Regions from separate parts of the Chryseobacterium sp. C2(2020) genome, predicted to be linked through region 1. Evidence: riboswitches for the same ligand, from Rfam matches in the RefSeq annotation. Region 1 holds a riboswitch; the other holds the start of a gene.

The links. Region 1 has a riboswitch for S-adenosylmethionine ahead of H6W52_RS04120 (TonB-dependent receptor plug domain-containing protein). Riboswitches for the same ligand answer to the same signal wherever they lie in the genome.
Region 2: another riboswitch for S-adenosylmethionine. It lies ahead of H6W52_RS04905 (alpha/beta fold hydrolase); the one in region 1 lies ahead of H6W52_RS04120 (TonB-dependent receptor plug domain-containing protein).

The regions. Positions count from the first base shown of each region.
Region 1 is NZ_JACLCT010000004.1:157,277-161,720, reverse strand. Features, by position in the region: gene H6W52_RS04125 (alpha-amylase family glycosyl hydrolase) at 1-1,682, shown strand, start outside; SAM riboswitch class I at 2,067-2,170, shown strand; gene H6W52_RS04120 (TonB-dependent receptor plug domain-containing protein) at 2,265-4,444, shown strand, end outside.
Region 2 is NZ_JACLCT010000005.1:107,409-111,852, forward strand. Features, by position in the region: gene H6W52_RS04900 (ACT domain-containing protein) at 1-1,187, opposite strand, end outside; gene H6W52_RS04905 (alpha/beta fold hydrolase) at 1,180-2,127, opposite strand; SAM riboswitch class I at 2,185-2,292, opposite strand; gene H6W52_RS04910 (MGH1-like glycoside hydrolase domain-containing protein) at 2,480-4,444, shown strand, end outside.

The DNA.
Region 1 (4,444 bases):
AGGAAAAAAACTGGCAGTCTTTAATTAATAAGATTTCATACCTGAAAAATCTGAATATTAATGCGATCGAATTGCTTCCTATCATGGAATTCGAAGGAAATCTTTCATGGGGATACAATACTTCTTTCCATTATGCATTAGACAAAGCATACGGAACACCGGAAAAGTTCAAAGAATTTGTAGATCTGTGTCATCAGAACGGAATTGCTGTAATTCTGGATATTGCTTTCAATCATGCAACAGGTCGTTCTCCGCTCGCAAGACTTTGGAATGTTGATCCGGATGGAGACGGTTACGGAGATATTGCAGCCAATAATCCTTACTTCAATCAGGTTCCTAAACATTCTTATAATGTATTCAATGATTTTAACCATACAAGTCCTTCAACGAAATATTACGTTGAAAGATGCCTTCAGCAATGGTTAACGGAATATCATGTAGATGGTTTCCGTTGGGATTTAACAAAAGGATTTACACAAAGCTGTTCTGAAAACGACGAAACCTGTACAAACGCTTATCAGCAGGACAGAGTTGATATCCTGAAATATTATGCAGACAAGCAATGGGCTCTTGATCCGAATTCTTACATGATTTTTGAACATTTGGGAACCGATGCCGAAGAACAGCAGTGGGCAAACTACAGAGTTGCAGAAGGTAAAGGAGTAATGATGTGGAATAACCAGAATGGATCTTATAACCAGAATACAATGGGCTATAAAGAAAACAGTAATTTCGACAGAATGAATCATACGCTGCATGGATTCTCTGAAATGAGAGCGGTAGGTTACGGAGAAAGTCACGATGAAGAAAGGTTAATGTTCAAAAACCTTGCTTACGGGGCGGTAAACGGAAGCTATGATGTTAAAAACCTTAATACAGCTTTAGACAGAATGAAAGCTTTCGGAGCGACGTTCTTCACTATTCCCGGTCCGAAAATGATCTGGCAGTTCGGTGAGCTTGGTTACGAATTCAGCATCAACAGATGTACAAACGGAACCATTAATAACGGTTGCAGAACCGATGAAAAGCCAATTGCGTTTACGTTGGGATATGATACAGATACCAACAGAAAAGCGGTTTATGATACCTGGGCGAAGATTATCAATTTCAGAAATATCTATCCGGTTTTCAAATCAAAAACATATACTGTAGAATCCAATAATCTGGCAAACGATCCGAATGGATTAATTACGAGAATTTACGTTTACGACAACGCAATTACGAACGGAGTGAAAAATGTAGTGGTGTTAGCAAATTACACAACGGCAGCTCAAAGTGTGGTTCCGTATTTTCCGTATGTAGGTCAGTGGCAAAATCTAATGGATAACTCTGTTTCTAATGTAACTTCTACAACAGCTCCGATAACTCTTCAGCCGGGAGAATTCAGAATTTTCGGTAATTATGTGGGAAGTTTATCCACAACAGACGTGAATGCCGAAAATAAGCTTTCTTTACAGATTGCGGATAACCCTGTGAAAAATGGGGTGGCTAAATTAATTTACCACAAAGCGAAGAATGGGGAAGTCTTTATCTACGATATGAGCGGTAAAAAAATGGATTCATTTAAATTGAATAATGAAAACGGAACTTACGAATTAAAAACAAATTATCCTGCAGGAACGTATTTGGTTCATTTAAAATCAGATACAGGAATTTCAATTCAGAAAATGATGGTAAAATAACCTGTGGATAACTTCAAAAGGTTATAATGAGAGATCGCGAAAAGCGGTCTCTTTTTTGTTTATTCATATTTTATCCGCAGTAAAAATAGAGTTTGTTAATACGATACTAACGGCTTTTCAATACTTTATTCACAATTTTTTCCACACTAAAATAGGAGGTTGTCCATATCATATTCATACTTTATCAATAGGTTATTCATATTTTACTCACAATTGAAAAATTATTTATCGACAATTAATTTTTGCATACCAACATGAAATTAATATGTTCCTAATACATAATTCACGCGTTATCCACATCTTATTCACAATTTTGGCAGCTCTGAAAAATTCAAATTCTAAATTGGTTTGCAGATTAAAAATTATTAGTCTACTTTTGCAGTAGATTTATCAAGAAAGGTGGAGGGATTTGGCCCTGAGAAACCTTAGCAACCGACATTTTCTGATGAAAAGGTGCTAATTCCAACCCGATTGGGGGAAGATAAGTGATTCTGTATTCCGTATGAATTCCAGCTTCTTGAAGGTCTTTTTGTTTGTTTCTGCAAACATTTTTAAACTAAATTTTTTAAAGCACTGAAAAGAATGAAGAAGCTCAGCGTAAGCGTATTCCTTTTGGCGGTAGGATTTTTATCGGCACAGGAAAAAGAACAGCAGATAGAAGATGTCGTAATTGTAGGAAACCGAAATGCAAAACGCACAAAACTGGAAACACCGGTTCCGGTAGACATCATCAACATCGAAAAAATACAGCAGTCTTCACCGCAAATTACCGTTCAGGATTTACTGAATTATGTTATCCCGTCTTTCAACTCAGTCCGGCAGTCGGCTTCAGACGGTACAGAACATATCGATCCTGTTACTTTGAGAGGAATGGGACCCGATCAGGTTCTGGTTCTCGTTAACGGAAAAAGAAGACATACTACTTCTTTAGTTAATTATCAGAATACAGTCGGAAACGGCTCTGTAGGAACAGACTTAAGCACCATTCCGGTAATCGCAATCGACAGGATTGAGGTTCTGAGAGACGGCGCGGCGGCACAATACGGTTCTGATGCCATTGCAGGAGTCATCAATATTATTCTTAAAAAGAATCTGGGTGGAACTGCCAGTCTTAATTACGGAATTTCCGGAAGAAATGATGGTGAAACATATCAGGCAGCAGCCAACTACGGAACTTCTTTAGGGAAGAAGGACGGCTATATCAGCTTATCCCTGCAATTAAACCAACGAGGAAAAACAACAAGAACGCAGAATCACAATCTGGATATTTACGGAGACAACTTTGCGTATGATTTTGCTCCGGATTTTGATGCTGCAAAAGCGTTAGATGATCAGAAAATTCTTGCCAATGGTTTAACCCGGGACGATTTTAACTTCCAGATTGGTGATGCAAAAATAAAGCAGGCACAGTTATTTTTTAATTCCGAATATCCTTTGAACGATCAGTTTAAAATATATTCCTTCGGAGGCTTCAGTATCAAAGAAGGACAGGGTTACGGTTTCAGAAGATTGCCGAGTGAAACTTCAAACAATGTGTATTCTATTTATCCGAACGGTTTTCAGCCGACTTTAGGCTCGAAAATCTATGACATTTCTTATGCAGTCGGAGCAAAATATAATAAAGACGACTGGTTTTTTGATCTTAGCAATACATTCGGAAGCAATACATTCAATTATGATGTAAGCAACACCGTCAATACATCTTTAGGAGCCAAGTCACCAACGGATTTTTATGCAGGAGCACACAGTTTTCTTCAGAATACAATTAATCTTGACGTTTCAAAAAACATCAGGAACTTCAATATCGCATTCGGTGGAGAATTCAGGTTTGAGCAGTACGACATCAAAGCAGGAGATCAGGCTTCCTATATGAGATATGATGTTTTCGGAAATCCTGTGACGGCGACTACCAATCCGGATAATATCTCCGGAGCAGGAGGAGCGCAGTCGTTTATTGGATTTTCACCACAAAACGCACTTTCAAAATCCAGACATTCAACTGCGGTTTATGCCGATGTTTCTTATGATCTGGATAAAAAATTAAATGTAGACCTTGCCGGAAGATTCGAAAACTATTCAGATTTTGGAAGTACACTGAACGGAAAATTAGCAGTGAGGTACGAATTCGCAAAAAATTATGCAGTTCGTGCTGCGGTGGGAACAGGCTTTAGAGCACCATCTCTTCAGCAGCAGTATTTTAACAATTCTTATGCAGATATTTCCACCACAGGAAATTCAATTGTTACCAAAGGAATTTTTAACAACGACAGCGAAGCTGCAAAAGCACTTGGCTTCGACAAATTAAAACAGGAAACTTCGGTGAACGGAAGCGTTGGATTTACTTTAAAGCCGGTAAATAAACTTTCTATTACGGTTGACGGATATTTAATTAAAGTAAAAGACCGGATCGTGATTACAAGTAATATTACAGACGACCGACTGGCGGTTTATGGTGTGGAAAGCGGAAGATTTTTTGCCAATGCCGTTGATACGGAAACCAAAGGAGTAGATCTGGTAGTTGCATACGACTGGAAAATAGGAGGAGGCAATTTAAATATCAATCTTGCCGGAAATTATACCGAAACAAAAATTACAGATTTCCATTTCCCGGCTAATCTTCAGACACCGCAGAATGAATTTTTCGGACCCGACCAGATCAATATCATTGAAAGTCTGTCTCCCAAAACCAAAGCTTCTTTAGGATTGAATTACGGAGTCGGAAAATTTAATTTTCTGGTGAGAAATACTTACTTCGGGAAAGT
Region 2 (4,444 bases), on a different contig from region 1:
TGAATTTTAATATCTTCAAATTCGTTGATTAAGTCTAATTCTCTTGCCAAAATCAGTAATTTTCTTGCCACATCGTTTCCTGACAGGTCTTCTCTCGGATCGGGTTCTGTATATCCTTTTTCCAACGCTTCATTGATGATGGTGGAAAACTTATCGTCTCTTAAAGAAAAATTATTGAAAACATAGCTTAATGTTCCTGAGAAAACGCCTTTAATTCTGGTAATATTTTCTCCTGAAAGATGTAGAAGTTTAATGGTGTCGATCAATGGTAAACCTGCTCCCACATTGGTTTCGTAGAGATAGCGTCTGTTGTTTTTGTTCAACGTATATCTTAGTTGACGGTATTCTGAAATCGGAAGGGTGTTGAAAATTTTGTTGGAAGAAACGAGATCGAAGCCGTTTTCCGCCAAAGTGTGGTAATTTTTTACGAAGTCTTTGCTTGCGGTGTTATCCACAACGATTAAATTTTCAAGCTGATTTTCTTTGGAGAAATTAATCAGTTCCTGAACATCGGAAGGTTTTTCTGCCGTTAAAACCTCATCATTCCAATTGCTGTCGAATCCTTTTTTGTTGAATGCTATTTTCCTGGAATTGGCAACTGCAACTACTTTCAGATCTATTTTTTTTCGTCTTTTAATTTCTTCCGAAGATTCCAAAACCTGCTGTATCAAAGTTTTCCCTACGTTTCCGTGACCGATAATTGCCAGATGAACGGTTTTCGGTTTTTTAGAAATTTCAGATTCGATGATATTTTTTGCTTTTTCGTCCTGTGAAGATGTCACAACGATATTTACTCGTTTTTCGGCTGCAATTTGGTTTAAAAGCAACGGAAAAACATTATTTCTTGCGAGTTCCGCTAAAACTTTGTTGAAGTCTTCTGCAACAAATCCTAACACCGACACATTATTGATGCTGTATATCTGGGAAACTTTCCCCGATTTTCTTTCTGGTTCAAATTCGTCAATCAGACAATTGACTGCTTTTTCGGAATCGTTTTCATGAACTAAAATGGAGATTCCGTTTTCAATTGCCTGCTGGGAAATTACTCCCACACTGATTCGCGCCAAAGTAAGCGCTTTAAAAATTCGTCCGTCGATCCCGATTTCACCTAAGAAATCTTCTCCTTCAAATTTGATGATGGATCTGTTTTTTAAAAATTTTATTTCTTTAACATTAATCTTACTCATTTTTCAAAATATTTTTAATGATCGTATTTAATTGTTTATATTCCATTAAGAAGGCATCGTGCCCATGAACTGAGGTGATCTCGTGATAGAAAACATCTTTGTTTTTCTCTTTCAGCTTTTCAAAACACATTCGGATTTCTGAAGCGGGGAAAAATAAGTCTGTATCTACAGAGATCATGTGCATTCGCGCCTGAATTTTTTCCAAATGTTCTTCATTGGCATTGATGTTCATCAGCAAATGATTCATGAGCTTGTATGATTTTAAACTAAATCTTTCGTTTAAAGCTTTTCCGTGATAAACAAGCCAGTCTTCCGACTCTAACATCTGCTTTTCCTGATTATATCTGTTTTGAAATCTGTTATTTAACGATTCAGGAGTCCTGTAACACAACATTGCATGAATTCTGGCTTTCTGTAAAGGTTCATCGTTTTGGTTTAATAAAAATTTCTGAACCAGACACTGTGCATGCAGCCAGTCGTGGGTTTTAAAATCGCAGGCTACAGGGATGAAAATTTCGGTAAGCTTTGGATTTTTCACCAGCATTTCCCAACCGATTCCGCCTCCCAAAGAACCTCCAATAATGGCGTGTAAACTTTTGATATTTAAAATTTCAAGGCCTTTCAAAAATATGTTTGCTATATCTGAAGGCGTAAAATCTTCACATTTATCAATAAAAAAATCATCAAATCCGTTTCCGGGAATATTGAAGCACAGAACTGTATATTGGTCGGTATCGATTACCTGATGTTCTCCAATCAGCTGTTTCCACCATCCTTTTTCTCCGGAAACATTGGAATTTCCGGTTAAAGCATGATTCACTAAAATGATCGGGGCAGAAAACAGGTCTTTCCCGAAAAGCTGATAGCTCAACGGGATATTGTATTCCTTTTGGGAATCGGTATGATACGAAAAATTAATATGTTTAAGTTCTGTTTTCAATTCTATTATTTTAATACAATTGAAAATGCCACAGGAAATGGCTGAAAGAACTTCAGTGAGTTATCTGTCCAAAATAATTCTGGTAGAACGTAGCACCTTCATTGCTTGCGCAAAGGGTTGCTAAGGTTTCATAGGGTCTAATCCCTCAACCTTTCTTGATAACATTTTCAATATTTGAATGAACGAATGGTGCAAAGATAAAACTTTTCTTTTAAATATTTATAAAAATTTAATTTAATCTTACAAACCCCGATAAACAGAAGGCTTTCAGGGAAATATTAATAATAATTCAAATTTCGTGAGTTGGAATTTTTTCGCAAAAAAACTAACTTCGTAATGAAAATGATGAGATATGATTGCTGAAAAACAAAGATTACAAGACACAAACTGGAAAAACTGGGGACCTTACGTGAGTAACCGGCAATGGGGAAATGTACGCGAAGACTACAGCCCAAACGGCGATGCATGGAATTTCGCCAATCACAATAACGCAGAAAGCTATGCCTACCGTTGGGGAGAGGAAGGAATAGCGGGAATTTCTGATGCAAAGCAGCTTTTCTGTTTTGCGCTTTCGTTCTGGAACAAAAAAGATAAGATGGTGAAAGAGCGCTTCTTTGGACTGAGCAATCCACAGGGAAATCACGGAGAAGACATTAAAGAACTATTTTATTATCTGGATAATACACCTACTCACAGCTATATGAAAATGGTGTACAAATATCCGATTAATGCGTTTCCGTATGATGAACTGCTTTCTGAAAATGGAAAAAGAAGTAAAAAGGAAGCGGAATATGAAATTTTCGACACCGGAATTTTTGATCAGGATGAATATTTCGATATTTTTATAGAATACGCTAAAGCAGAATACAACGATATTTTAGTAAGGGTAACGGTCTGCAACAGAAGCAATATAGTGGCTCCGATTGTATTGGCTCCCACGGTGTGGTTCAGAAATAACTGGAAATGGGGTTACAATACATATAAAGGGCAAATCAATGCTTCTCATGAAGGCTGCATCACCATCAACCACAACAGTGTTCCGATAAAAAAGTTTTATTCAAGAAATATTGCTGCGGAAAGTGTTTTCTGTGATAATGAAACCAACAGTCCGAAATTATACGGAACGCCCTATCCGGGAAATACCTATTACAAGGATGGCATCAACGATTATATTACTTACGGAAGCAACACCGTAAATCCTGAAAAGAGAGGAACCAAAGCTTCTTTTTTAATTGATGAAGTGATTGAAGCCGGACAATCGAAAACATTTGATTTCAGATTGTCTCCCAATGAACTGGAGAATCCGTTTTATGAATTTGATGAGATCTTTAGCAGCAGAGTTGCTGAAGCGGATGAATTTTATGCCGAAATTCAGAATGATGTTTCTGATGACGATGAAAAAAACGTGCAAAGACAGGCTTTTGCGGGACTTCTCTGGAACAAGCAGTTTTATCACTATAATGTCGGAAAATGGCTGAAAGGCGATCCGAATTTTGAAGCTCCGAGAAATTTCAACCATTATGTCCGAAACACGGAATGGAATCATATGCACAATAAAGACATCATCTCGATGCCTGATAAATGGGAATATCCCTGGTATGCAACTTGGGATCTTGCCTTCCATTGTGTTCCGTTTGCGATTATTGATGCGGAATTTGCGAAAGGACAGCTTCTTTTATTAACAAAAGAATGGTATATGCATCCGAACGGACAGCTTCCTGCCTACGAATGGAATCTGAGCGATGTAAACCCGCCCGTTCATGCGTGGTCGTGCTTCCGAGTATTTAAAATTGATGAAAAGCAAAACGGCAAACCGGATCTTTTATTTTTAGAAAAGGTTTTTCAGAAATTACTGCTGAATTTCACCTGGTGGGTAAACCGAAAAGATAAAAACGGAAAGAATATTTTCGGGGGAGGTTTTCTCGGGCTTGATAATATCGGGGCTTTTGACCGGAATATGGTGCTAAAAGACGGACAGCATCTGGAGCAGGCCGACGGAACGAGCTGGATGGCAATGTACGCTCTGAATATGATGCGAATTGCCATGGAACTGGCTCAGTATTATCAGGTGTATGAAGATATGGCGATTAAATTCTTTGAGCATTATCTTTATATCGCCGAAGCCATGGAAAATCTGGGTGAAGGCACAAAAGGACTCTGGAACGAAGAAGACGGCTTTTTCTACGATGTGCTTCAGCTTGGGAACGGCGACAGTGTTTCTCTCAAACTGAGAAGTATTGTTGGATTGATTCCTATGTTTGCCGTAGAAATCATCGATCATCATCTGTTGGATAAAATGCCCAACTTTACCACGAGA